DNA from 2 places in the Agrobacterium sp. DKPNP3 genome. Region 2 is predicted to be linked to the other one. Evidence: riboswitches for the same ligand, from Rfam matches in the RefSeq annotation. Region 2 holds a riboswitch; the other holds the start of a gene.
What was found. Region 2 has a riboswitch for cobalamin ahead of ACUTJJ_RS03370 (DUF1636 family protein). Riboswitches for the same ligand answer to the same signal wherever they lie in the genome.
Positions count from the first base shown of each region.

Region 1: another riboswitch for cobalamin. It lies ahead of bluB (5,6-dimethylbenzimidazole synthase); the one in region 2 lies ahead of ACUTJJ_RS03370 (DUF1636 family protein).

Region 1 is NZ_JBQYSN010000025.1:22,364-28,018, forward strand. Features, by position in the region: gene ACUTJJ_RS09570 (NADP-dependent malic enzyme) at 1-150, shown strand, start outside; gene ACUTJJ_RS09575 (DUF2865 domain-containing protein) at 286-1,386, shown strand; gene bluB (5,6-dimethylbenzimidazole synthase) at 1,570-2,307, opposite strand; cobalamin riboswitch at 2,403-2,585, opposite strand; gene ACUTJJ_RS09585 (TolB family protein) at 2,712-3,542, opposite strand; gene ACUTJJ_RS09590 (glyoxalase superfamily protein) at 3,727-4,104, shown strand; gene ACUTJJ_RS09595 (NAD+ synthase) at 4,386-5,655, opposite strand, start outside.
Region 2 is NZ_JBQYSN010000007.1:3,213-8,867, forward strand. Features, by position in the region: gene cobW (cobalamin biosynthesis protein CobW) at 1-849, opposite strand, end outside; gene ACUTJJ_RS03370 (DUF1636 family protein) at 846-1,271, opposite strand; cobalamin riboswitch at 1,390-1,602, opposite strand; gene cobO (cob(I)yrinic acid a,c-diamide adenosyltransferase) at 1,730-2,347, shown strand; gene ACUTJJ_RS03380 (cobyric acid synthase) at 2,349-3,806, shown strand; gene cbiB (adenosylcobinamide-phosphate synthase CbiB) at 3,793-4,758, opposite strand; gene cobD (threonine-phosphate decarboxylase CobD) at 4,757-5,655, shown strand, end outside.

The sequences.
Region 1 (5,655 bases), on a different contig from region 2:
ACCCGCACCTTGACGGAAGGCCTGCATGTCGGCCCGATCCTGCTCGGCACGGCCCTGCCCGCCCACATCCTGTCGCCCAGCGTCACCTCGCGCGGCGTTGTCAACATGGCGGCCTTTGCCGTGGTGCAGGCCTCGCACCCTTCGGTGTGATGAAGGCGCATTAACGCAGTTTTGAACATGCTGTTGCCGCATTGCGGCAACAGCTTATGTTATCTTCCTGAAACACGGATTTCCTGAAGCGTAACACCCCTGCCACCGGCCGGGGACATCAAACGGATCGCACAATTGACCCGGCGCAGCCGCATCATCGGCCTCCTGCTTCCCCTGGTTCTCATGGCTCCTGCCGCCGCTTTTGCGGATCAGGTCTGCGATACGCTTTATCAACAGCTGCGCGAGCCGCCGCGTGTCATCGGCAACACGGCCGATGTGCGGCGTTACGCCAATGCGCTCGCCCGCCAGAATATCGTCATCCGCAAGATCAGGAACGACATGCGCAGCTATGGCTGCTCATCAGGCAGCGTCATCGTTTATGGCAATCCCAATGCCAGCCTCTGCGCCGAGATCGGCGATGCGCTGGTGGATGCCGAGGCCGAACGTGACGCGATCATCCGCGATCGCGACGACGCCATGGCGGCAGCGCGCAGTGACGACGTCGACGTGAGGCGCGAGCGCATTCTCGCCGCCCTCGATGCCAATGGCTGCACGACGATGCCGGAAACGGACACGCAACCGCCGCAGGCTCCCGATGTGACCCGGTATCCCGATGCCTTCAGGCAGAATGGCGATGAGCCGGGACAGGCGGGCCTTTCGCCTTACCCCAACGCCGCCGCCGAGGGCGGGCTTCGAACGCTCTGCGTGCGCACCTGCGACGGATCGTTCTTCCCGATCGCCTCCAATGCATCGCCGCTTGATTTCCGCGCCCAGGCCGAGCAATGCCAGAAAATGTGCCCGGGAACGGAGACGGAGCTTTATTTCCACTCCATGACGGATCAGGAAACAGCAGACATGGTGTCCGCTGAAACCGGCAAACCCTACAGGGATCTGCCGACCGCCTTCGCCTATCGCAATTCTTCCGCAAAAGCGCCCGGCTGCGCCTGCAACATGGCCGCCTATCACGAGGAGATGCAAAAGCAGGAACAGGCGTCCCGGCCGGAAGCGGATAAGCCCTATTCCAGCATCACCACCATTCCATCGCCGCAAGGTGACAAGGCTCCGAAGCCCGCCGAGCAGCAGGCCGCAAAGCCGCCTGAACAACCCGTTCCCGAACGCGACTATGACCCGAACGATGCAAAAGTCCGCATCATCGGACCTAAATTCCTGCCGGACCAGACCGGCAAGATAGACCTGAAGAACCCGGCGCTGAAGGGCATCCAGCCGCAGCAGTGAAATCTCTTGCGCGCGTGTAATGGGGCGAGCGCGCGAGGCGTATTTCTTCTCCCCGCCGGGGAGAAGGTCGCGGCAGCGGGATGAGGGGCAAGCTCTCCGAAAATCTCTACCGTTACACCCTCATCCGACCCTTCGGGCCACCTTCTCCCCGGCGGGGAGAAGAAATGACGGCAATGTCCCGACCTATTCGCAGGCCTCCGTGTCTACGCCCCCACCCCAGCGGTTACGAAACACAAGCTCTTCCAGCGGCACGCGCTGCCGCCAGCCCTTCACCGCCAGCTCCGGTTCGGTATAAAGCGTATCGACGCGACCGAGGCACAGCCAGGCAACGATCTCGATGTGATCGGGAATATCCAGAATGGCCCTGATATCGCTGTCGTGGAAAATGCTGACCCAACCAACGCCGACGCCTTCGGCGCGGGCGGCGAGCCAGAGGTTCTGGATGGCGCAGACGGTGGAATAGACATCCGTGCGTGGATTATGGGTGCGGCCCAGCACCACCTTGCCACCCCGTGTCGGATCGCAGGTGACGCAGATGCTGAGCGGGGCCTTGCGGATACCCTCAAGCTTCAGGCTGCGGTAGAGCGCCTGCTTCTCGCCCTCAAACATCGCCGCCGCCTCTTCATTGGCGCGGCTGAAGGCCACCCATGCCGCCTGGCGCACGGCGCCGTCGGTGACGAGGGTGAAATTCCATGGCTGCATGAAACCGACAGAGGGAGCGGCATGCGCCGCTTTCAGGAGGCGCTCGACGAGATCGTCCGGCAGCGGGTCTGGCAGGAACTGGTCGCGCACATCACGCCGCGTCTCGATGGCGCGGTAGATCGCCTCGCGCTCGTCGCTGGAAAACGGGCGGGCGGGTGAAAGCGAGTGATCCAACGGATTGGCGTCAGGTGGCGTTGTGAAGGGCGGTTCGGTCGGCATCGTTTATCCCTAACAATGCGGGCGGGCCGGTGCCGAAACCATGGAAGGTTCGCAGCGACGACTCGCTTTCCATCAACCTGCCGCCGTCCGCGCGGTTCGGTCTATTTTGCCAGGCCGGTCTTCTGACTAGGCTTCATCCGCCCCTTTCGCCTTCCCGAATAACTTCAGTGGCATGTGAAAAAGGGCATCCGCCTCACAGCGTTGGGCACGTTCCGGTCTCTCACCGGATTCCCGATTCTCCCGCCGCAAAGGCGGGCACCTGACCGTTGAAGCTATGGGCAAAATAGCGTGCGAACGCAAGTGTCGCCAAGGCCGCGCGACAATATGACCGTGCTCCCCACCTCCGTCATTCCGGCCCTGAGCCGGAGTGAAGGGAGGGGGTACACCGCCTCGTCAGAACCGCATCACGCCACCGGAAAGTACCTGACATAAGCGAACTCATCCCCATCCGGCGACCAGTTGGGCGAATTCATCGTGCCCTGCCCGCCGAAAAGCTCGAACAACGTTTCCACATTGCCGCCGTCCACATCCATCAGCCGCACGCGTACATCGAGATCGCGCGGATGGTCGAAAACGTCGCCATCATAGGAAATGAAGACAACCTTGTCTCCTTTTGGTGACGGGTGCGGAAACCAGTCGCCATAGGGGCTGTCGGTGACACGCTCCACGGCTGAGCCATCCACCCGCACTCGCCAGATCTGCATCTGCCCCGTGCGGCTGGAATTGAAATAGATCCACATACCGTCAGGCGAATAATCGGGGCCGTCATTGCGGCCTTCACCATGGGTAAGGCGTGTTTCAACGCCGCTGTCTATGTCCATGGAATAGATATCGAAAACCTGATCGCGAATGCCGCAATACGCAAAACCTTTCCCATCCGGCGACCAGCCGTGCCAGTAAGAAGGCAGGTTTTTCGTCATCAGCCGCGGCGCACCGCCGGCCGAGGAGAGAAGATAGATGGCGCTCTTGCCGAACTCCACCTTATCGGAAATGGCGTAAAGCGAACCGTCGGGCGAAATACCGTGGTCGTTGTTGCACTGCGTCGCGAAACCCGTATCGACCTTTTGTGGCGACGCGTCACCGGAAAGGGACAGGCGGTAAAGCAGCCCTTCGCTGTTCAGCAGCAGGTATTTCCCATCCGGCGACCAGTTCGGCGCTTCGAACAGCTCAGGCGTCTGCCAAATCACCCGCATCTGCCGGGTGCGGATGTTGAAGATTTCGATGGAGCTGCGCATTCTGCCTCCCGGGCTTGTCAATGTTCCGACCGCAACGGCGCAGACATTCCATTTGAATCCGTCGCCGCCGTGGCTATGATCCTAGGGCGGCAGGCACCGTCCTGCAAATTCAAACCGGAAAAAACGCCTGTGCCCCGGCACCGTCCGCGGCCCTCCCCGTTTCTCCCAGATCCGAGGTTCCGCGATGAATACCATCGCCGATCACGGCATCCGCTTCGGTCGGATCGCCGCAATGCTTCCTGTCAAGAATATCGAAAAGGCCCATGATTTTTATGTCGGTGTTCTCGGTTTCGAAAAGACCTTCGAAAACGGCAACCCCGTCGGCTTCATGATCCTGAAACAGGGCAATGCCGAGCTGCACCTGACATTGCAGCCGGCGCACAGAGCCGCGCCCTTCAACGTCGCGCATATGATGGTCAGCGATGTCGATGCGCTGCACACGCTTTGCAAGAAACATGGGCTGCGCATGATCAAGGGCTTGCAGGACAAGGAGTATGGCCTCAGGGCCTTTGTGTTTGAAGACCCTGACGGCAACCGCATCGATGTGGGGCAGGCTATTTAAGGCGAGTGAACGGCGCGGGGTTTTCTCCGCGCCGCTTGCTTAAACGCGAAGGCTTGTTGTGGAACGAGCGCATGCCCCTCGTTTCTTCTCCCCGCCGCGGAGAAGTCCGCGGCAGCGGGATGGGGGGCAAGGGCAGTGAGTTACGGCAACGTTGCCCCCTCATCCGACCCTTCGGGCCACCTTCTCCCCGGCGGGGAGAAGAAATAGGCCGCGCCGTCTCTCAATGCGCTGACCCAATTCATTCAGCAGGTACCGCGTTAAACGCGCCTTCCCAAAACGCCCTACCTATCCCGGAACCGGTTGGTAATCGGATACCGCCTGTCACGCCCAAAATTCTTCTTGGTGATCTTCACACCCGGCGCTGATTGGCGGCGCTTGTATTCGGCGAGATAAAGCAGATGCTCCACCCGGTGCACGGTCGCGATATCATGGCCGCGCGCCAGAATTTCCTCGACCGACATTTCCTTTTCGACAAGGCATTCCAGAATATCGTCCAGCACCGGATAGGGTGGCAGCGAATCCTGGTCGGTCTGGTTGGGGCGCAATTCGGCGGATGGAGCCTTCGCGATGATGTTGGCGGGGATCACTTCGCCGGAAGGGCCGAGCGCGCCCGGCGGTACATGGGCGTTGCGCCAAGCGGAAATGGCATAGACCTGCATCTTGTAGAGGTCCTTGATGGGGTTGAAGCCGCCATTCATGTCGCCATAAAGCGTGGCGTAACCCACCGACATCTCGGACTTGTTGCCCGTCGTCACGACCATGGATCCGAACTTGTTCGAAACGGCCATCAGGATGGTGCCGCGCGTGCGGCTCTGCAGGTTTTCCTCGGTGATGCCCTCTTCGGTGCCCTCGAAAAGTTCTGACAGGGCTGAGAGAAAGCCTTCCACAGGCTCCATGATCGGCACGATATCGTATCGGCAGCCGAGCGCTTTTGCGCAATCTGCGGCATCCTTCAGCGATTCTTCCGAGGTATAACGGTAAGGCAGCATGATGCAGCGCACCCGCTCCTCACCCAGCGCATCGACCGCAAGGGCGGCGCAGATCGCCGAATCGATGCCGCCTGAAAGCCCGAGTACCACGCTCTTGAAGCCGTTTTTGTTGACGTAATCGCGAAAGCCCAGCATGCAGGCGCGGTAATCCGCTTCCTCGCCTTCGGGAATCTTCGAGAACGGCCCGCTTTCGCAACGCCAGCCATCCGCCGTGCGTTTCCAGTCGGTTACGGCAAGCGTCGCCTCGAACTGGCTCATCTGGAAGGCAAGTGTCTTGTCGGCATTGAAGCCGAAGCTGGCGCCGTCAAAAACAAGCTCATCCTGTCCGCCAAGCTGGTTGGCGAAAACCAGCGGCAGCCCGCTTTCGATGACCTGTCGGAGCGCCACCTGATGGCGCACGTCCAGCTTGCCGCGGTAATAGGGCGAACCGTTCGGGACCAGCAGGATTTCCGCGCCGCTTTCGGCAAGCGTCTCGCAGACGCCCATGTCGTTCCAGATTTCCTCGCAGATCGGAATACCGATCCTCACCCCGCGGAAATTATAGGGGCCGGAAATCGACCCT
Region 2 (5,655 bases):
GACATTCTCAGCCGCTGCCGTTTCGGCAATGCGGATCGCAAGGGCTTCCGGATCGGCAACAGCCGGCAGATCAATGACGAAGCTGTCGAAATCATCATGCTCGTGGTCAAGTTCGCCGTCATGATGGGTGCGGCGGTTTTCAATATCGTCTTCGACGGCAAGGCCAAGGCCGATCAGCACGGCAGGGTCGATGGCGCCATTGGAGGCCACGACGATCTTTGCCGCCTTCGGCAGATGGTCGAGAATATGCGCCTTGGCCTTTTCCAAGCCAGCAACGTCAAGAAGATCAGCCTTTGTGAGCACGATGAGATCGGCGCAGGCGACCTGATCCTCGAAAACCTCTTCGACAGGGTCGTCGTGGTCGAGCGCTTCGTCATTGGCGCGCTGGGCGGCGAGCGCCTCCATGTCGTGAGCCACCTGGCCCTCGGCAAGCGCAGCCCCATCCACCACGGCCACCACGGCATCGACAGTAACCCGGCTCTTGATGGCCGGCCACTGGAAGGCCTGTACCAGCGGCTTGGGCAGGGCGAGACCCGAGGTCTCGATGAGAATGTGCTCCACCTTCGGCTGGCGGCTGAGGATTTGTTCGATCGCAGGCTGGAAATCATCCGCCACCGTGCAGCAGATGCAGCCATTGGCCAGCTCGACGATGTTTTCCTCGGGGCAGCTTTCAATGCCGCAGCCTTTGAGGATTTCGCCGTCAATGCCGATGTCGCCGAACTCGTTGACGATGATGGCGAGCCGCTTGCCGTCAAGTTTTTCGAGAAGGCCGCGCAGCAGCGTGGTCTTGCCAGCCCCCAGAAAGCCGGTAACGATGGTGCAGGGAACGCGGTCCAGAAGGGTGCTCATGATCTCTCCTCGGTAAAATCGAAAGGCGGAATGCGCGCGACCATGCCGCGCTTTAAGGATTCGGGGCGGCCGCGCCACGGCATCAGGCCATCGGAGGCGGCAGCAAGCAGTTTCGCCCCGGCCAGCAAATCATCAGCGCCGTCGGTTGTCAGCCCGCCAAAGACGTAGGACCAGCCGTTGGCGCTGCGCAGCACGGCGCTGAGGCCGCGCTTGCAATTGGCAAGGCAGTTGACGGAACGAACCGTGACACCCGCTTCCTCAGCCTTTGCCATGACGGCTTCGACGAGGCGCGAACCCGGGCGCGGTTCCACATTGGCATCGGCTTCATCACGGCAGCTTCTGCAAATGAAAACGGTCACGCCGGGCGCCGTTTCGTCCTGCGTATTTCCGCTGGTGGAAGAAGATGTCGCTGAAATATCCAAGCCGTATCGTTTCCCGCGCCTTGCAAAAATCTTGGGGTGCGGATTTCAAAGACGGCACGCGGGTGGCCGCAAGCCGAACCTTCGAACGAACCGACTGACCGGAGCACCCCGCCCGGCAGACGTTTTTCCTGAAACGGCAGGTCTCCTGGCTCGCGGCTTGACGCCTTGGCACCGCCTTCCCGAACCCATTGCGGGTCCAGTGGCTTTACGGTGCGGGCTTACCGCTTACAGTTGCGGGGGCAGCCACGGAATGACCCATCGTTGGGGTGGAACCGTGTTCCCTCTTAGCTTTTCCCGTTGCCGGGAAAAGACCGTCAGTCCCTTACCCTTAGGCTGAACGGAAGCATGGGTCAATGCCGCGAGCCATCGGCACGGCAGATTGCCGGGTGCGGCAAATTGGGTATAGTCGCCGCTCCTGTGGCGGGCGACTCCGCACAGGTGGAAGAAGAGGAAATTGAATGACACGCGACATCAGCGCCAACGAAGCCGAGCGCCACCGGCAGAAAATGGTCAATCGCAAGACGGTGCAGGACGCCGAGGTTGCTGAAAAGACGATCGAAAAAGGTCTGCTGATGATCAATACGGGTCCCGGCAAGGGCAAGTCCACAGCGGCCTTCGGCCTCGCCCTGCGAATGCTCGGCACCGGGCGAAGGGTCGGCATCGTTCAGTTCATCAAGGGTGCCTGGTCGACAGGCGAACAGCAGGCCCTGAGCTTGTTCGGCGACAGGATCGTGTGGCGCACCATGGGCGAAGGGTTCACCTGGGACACGCAGGATCTGAAACGTGATGTCGCAGCGGCTACGAAGGCATGGGAGGAGGCCAAGGCTCTGATGGCCGATGAAACGATCGGCCTTCTGGTTCTGGACGAACTGAACATCGCCTTGCGTTACGACTACCTGCCGTTGGCGGAGGTTGTTGAGACACTGTCCAGCCGCCGGCCGGATTTGCACGTCATCGTCACCGGCCGCAATGCCAAGCAGCCGCTGATCGACGCGGCGGATATGGTGACGGAAATGACCCTCGTTAAACACCACTTCAAGGCGGGCGTGAAGGCGCAGGCGGGGATTGAATTCTGACATGGTTGCACGGGTGCTGATGTTTCAGGGAACGGGCTCGGATGTCGGCAAATCGCTGATGGTGGCCGGCCTTGCCCGCGCATTCACCCGACGCGGCCTCTCCGTCGTGCCGTTCAAGCCGCAGAACATGTCGAACAATGCCGCTGTCACCGCGGATGGTGGCGAGATCGGCCGTGCGCAGGCGCTACAGGCGCGGGCGGCGGGCGTGCCGCTTTCCGTGCACATGAACCCGGTGCTGCTGAAGCCGCAAAGCGAAACCGGCGCACAGGTGGTCGTGCAGGGCAAGATCATCGGTAATGCCAAGGCGGCCGATTATCAGCATATGAAGGCCGGGCTGATGCCGCGCGTGCTTGATAGTTTCGAGCACCTGAAACAACAGGCCGATCTGGTGCTGGTGGAAGGGGCTGGCAGCGCGTCCGAAATCAACCTGCGCGCCAACGACATCGCCAACATGGGTTTTGCCCGCGCGGCCGATGCGCCGGTGATCCTGATCGGCGATATCGACCGCGGCGGTGTCATCGCCAGCCTCGTCGGGACCAGGGCGGTGCTCGACGTCGATGACGTGGCGATGATCGAAGGTTTCATCGTCAACCGTTTTCGCGGCGATCCGGAGCTGTTTGCGGACGGGATGCAAATAATTTCGGAAAAGACCGGCTGGGCCTCCATCGGCCTTCTGCCGCACTTTGCCGACGCGAGAAAGCTGCCAGCGGAAGATGCGCTTGGACTTTCCGGCCCCACAGAGCTAAAACAGGACGCAAAAATCCGCATCGCCGTGCCGATCCTACCGCATATTTCCAATTTCGACGATCTCGATCCCCTCGACATGGAAGCGGATGTAGAACTCATCCGTATACGGCCCGGTGAGACGATCCCCGCCGATTGCCAGTTGGTTCTGCTTTGCGGCTCGAAATCCACAATTGCCGATCTTGCCGTGCTGAAAGATGCGGGCCTGGACATTGATATAAAGGCGCATGTGAGGCGCGGCGGCTACGTTCTCGGCCTTTGCGGTGGATACCAGATGCTTGGAAAAACCGTTGCCGATCCTGACGGCATCGAGGGACCGCCGGCGACTGTCGAGGGGCTCGGCCTGCTTGATGTCGACACGGTTTTGACGGGTGACAAGCGGCTCGTTTCCGTTCACGGCGCAAGTTTTGATGGCGTTAGTTTATCCGGCTATGAAATGCATGTCGGGGAAACCACGGGAATAGCGGGCGAACTGCCGTTTTCGACGATCAATGGACATGACGATGGCGCGATCTCACCCGATGGCCGTGTCTTCGGCACCTATATTCACGGTCTTTTTGCGGATGACAGCCAGCGCAGCGCGTGGCTGGAGCGTCTCGGCGGGCAGGGCACCGACCTGAATTATGATGCGCAGGTGGATGCGGTTCTCGACCGCCTGGCTGCTCATATGGAGCAGCACCTCGATCTCGACAGGCTGCTTGCTATAGCGCGATAAGGATCGCCAGAAGTCCGAACAGGCCGATCAGCAACAGATCCGCAATCCGCGCCAGCCGCAATGCTTTGCGAATATCACCGGCAACCAGCTCCGACCTTCCGCCTTCGCCCATGAAACGCGCTTCGATCATCTGCCCACCATAAGAGCGGGGACCTGCCAGCGCAAAGCCGAGCGCACCGGCCATAGCCGCTTCCGGCCAGCCGGCATTGGGGGAGCGATGATGGCGCGCGTCGCGGCGTATCGCGGCAATGGCATCGCGAGGGGATGCGCCCTCCACGAAAAATGCCGCGGCAACGAACAGAAAGCCGCTCAGTCTCGAGGCCGGCAGATTGACGAGATCATCAAGACGGGCGGAGGCCCAGCCGAAGGCCTCGTGACGCGGGGACCGATGGCCAATCATGCTGTCGGCCGTGTTGATTGCCTTGTAAGCAGCCCCGCCCGGCAGTCCCAGCAGACCAAGCCAGAGGGCCGGCGCAACGATACCGTCGGAGAAATTCTCCGCCAGACTTTCGATCGCTGCGCGGCAGATTGCAGCCTCATCCAGCCGTTGCGGATCGCGGCCGACAATCATCGACACCGCCTTACGGCCACCTTCAACACCCTCTTGTTCCAGAGCCGTGGCGACGGCCTCTACATGCTGTTCCAGACTCTTCTGCGCCGGAAGCGAGGCGCCGAAAACGGCAAGCAGCAAAAAACCCAAGGGCAGAAAAAGCAGAACGGACTGAGCAGACCAGGCGATGAGGAGCGTCAGCCCGACAAAAACCGCGAGCGCCGCCACACCTGCAGTTTTGCGCTGTGAAAATGACGCACTCTCCCGGTTCCATTTTCTGTCCATGAGCGCGATAAGCGAACCGATCCAGGTCACGGGGTGCCCGATGCGCCGGAACAGCCAGTTCGGATAGCCGGTGACGCGTTCGATCAAGAGCGACAGGAAAGCGAGAGCAAAGAACATGGGCGAGACAGTACCAGATAAGGCGAAAGCTGCGATCCGTCACGGCGGCAATCTCGGCAAGGCGCGTCTGATGTTTCCGGAAGCGCCTGAACCGTGGATCGACCTTTCGACAGGGATCAACCCGCACTCCTACCCGCATTCGCCCATTCCCGCCAGCGCATTCGCCCGCCTTCCGGAACCGAGTGCCGCAGAGGAACTGAAACAGCTGGTAGCAGCCCATTTCGGCGCGCCATCCGCGCGGCATGTAACGCTCTCTCCCGGCACCCAGATGCTGATGCCTCTGCTCGCGCAGATCGCCATCGATCGTGGAGCCCATAACGGTGCCGTGCTTTCGCCCGCTTATGCGGAACATGCCCGGACCGCGCGGATGGCGGGGCTTACCGTCACGGAAGTGGAAAACCTCAGCGAGCTGTCGACCTACGGCTATATCGTGGTGGTCAATCCAAACAACCCCGACGGTCGCGTCACCAATCGCGACGCTTTACTCACGCTCGCCCGGGCGAGAGGTCGCAAAGGCGGCTTTCTTGTCGTTGATGAAGCCTTTATCGAAACGGGCGTCGCCGACAGTCTCGCGGATGCGACCAGTGACGACGCGCTGGTAGTCCTGCGATCTTTCGGCAAATTTTACGGCATGGCGGGCGTGCGCCTGGGTTTTGCCATTGCGCATCCCGACATCGCGGCCGAACTCGAGGCAAGGCTTGGCCCATGGGCGGTTTCCGGCCCGGCGCTGCATATTGCGACCGAAGCGCTGGCGGACAAGGCGTGGCAATCATCCATGCGTCTGCGGCTTGCGCAGGAGGCACGACGCCTCAACGAAATGCTGAAAAAGGCGGGGTTAAAAATCGCTGGTGGCACGTCCCTCTTCACACTGGTGCGGGATGAGCGTGCCAAGGCACT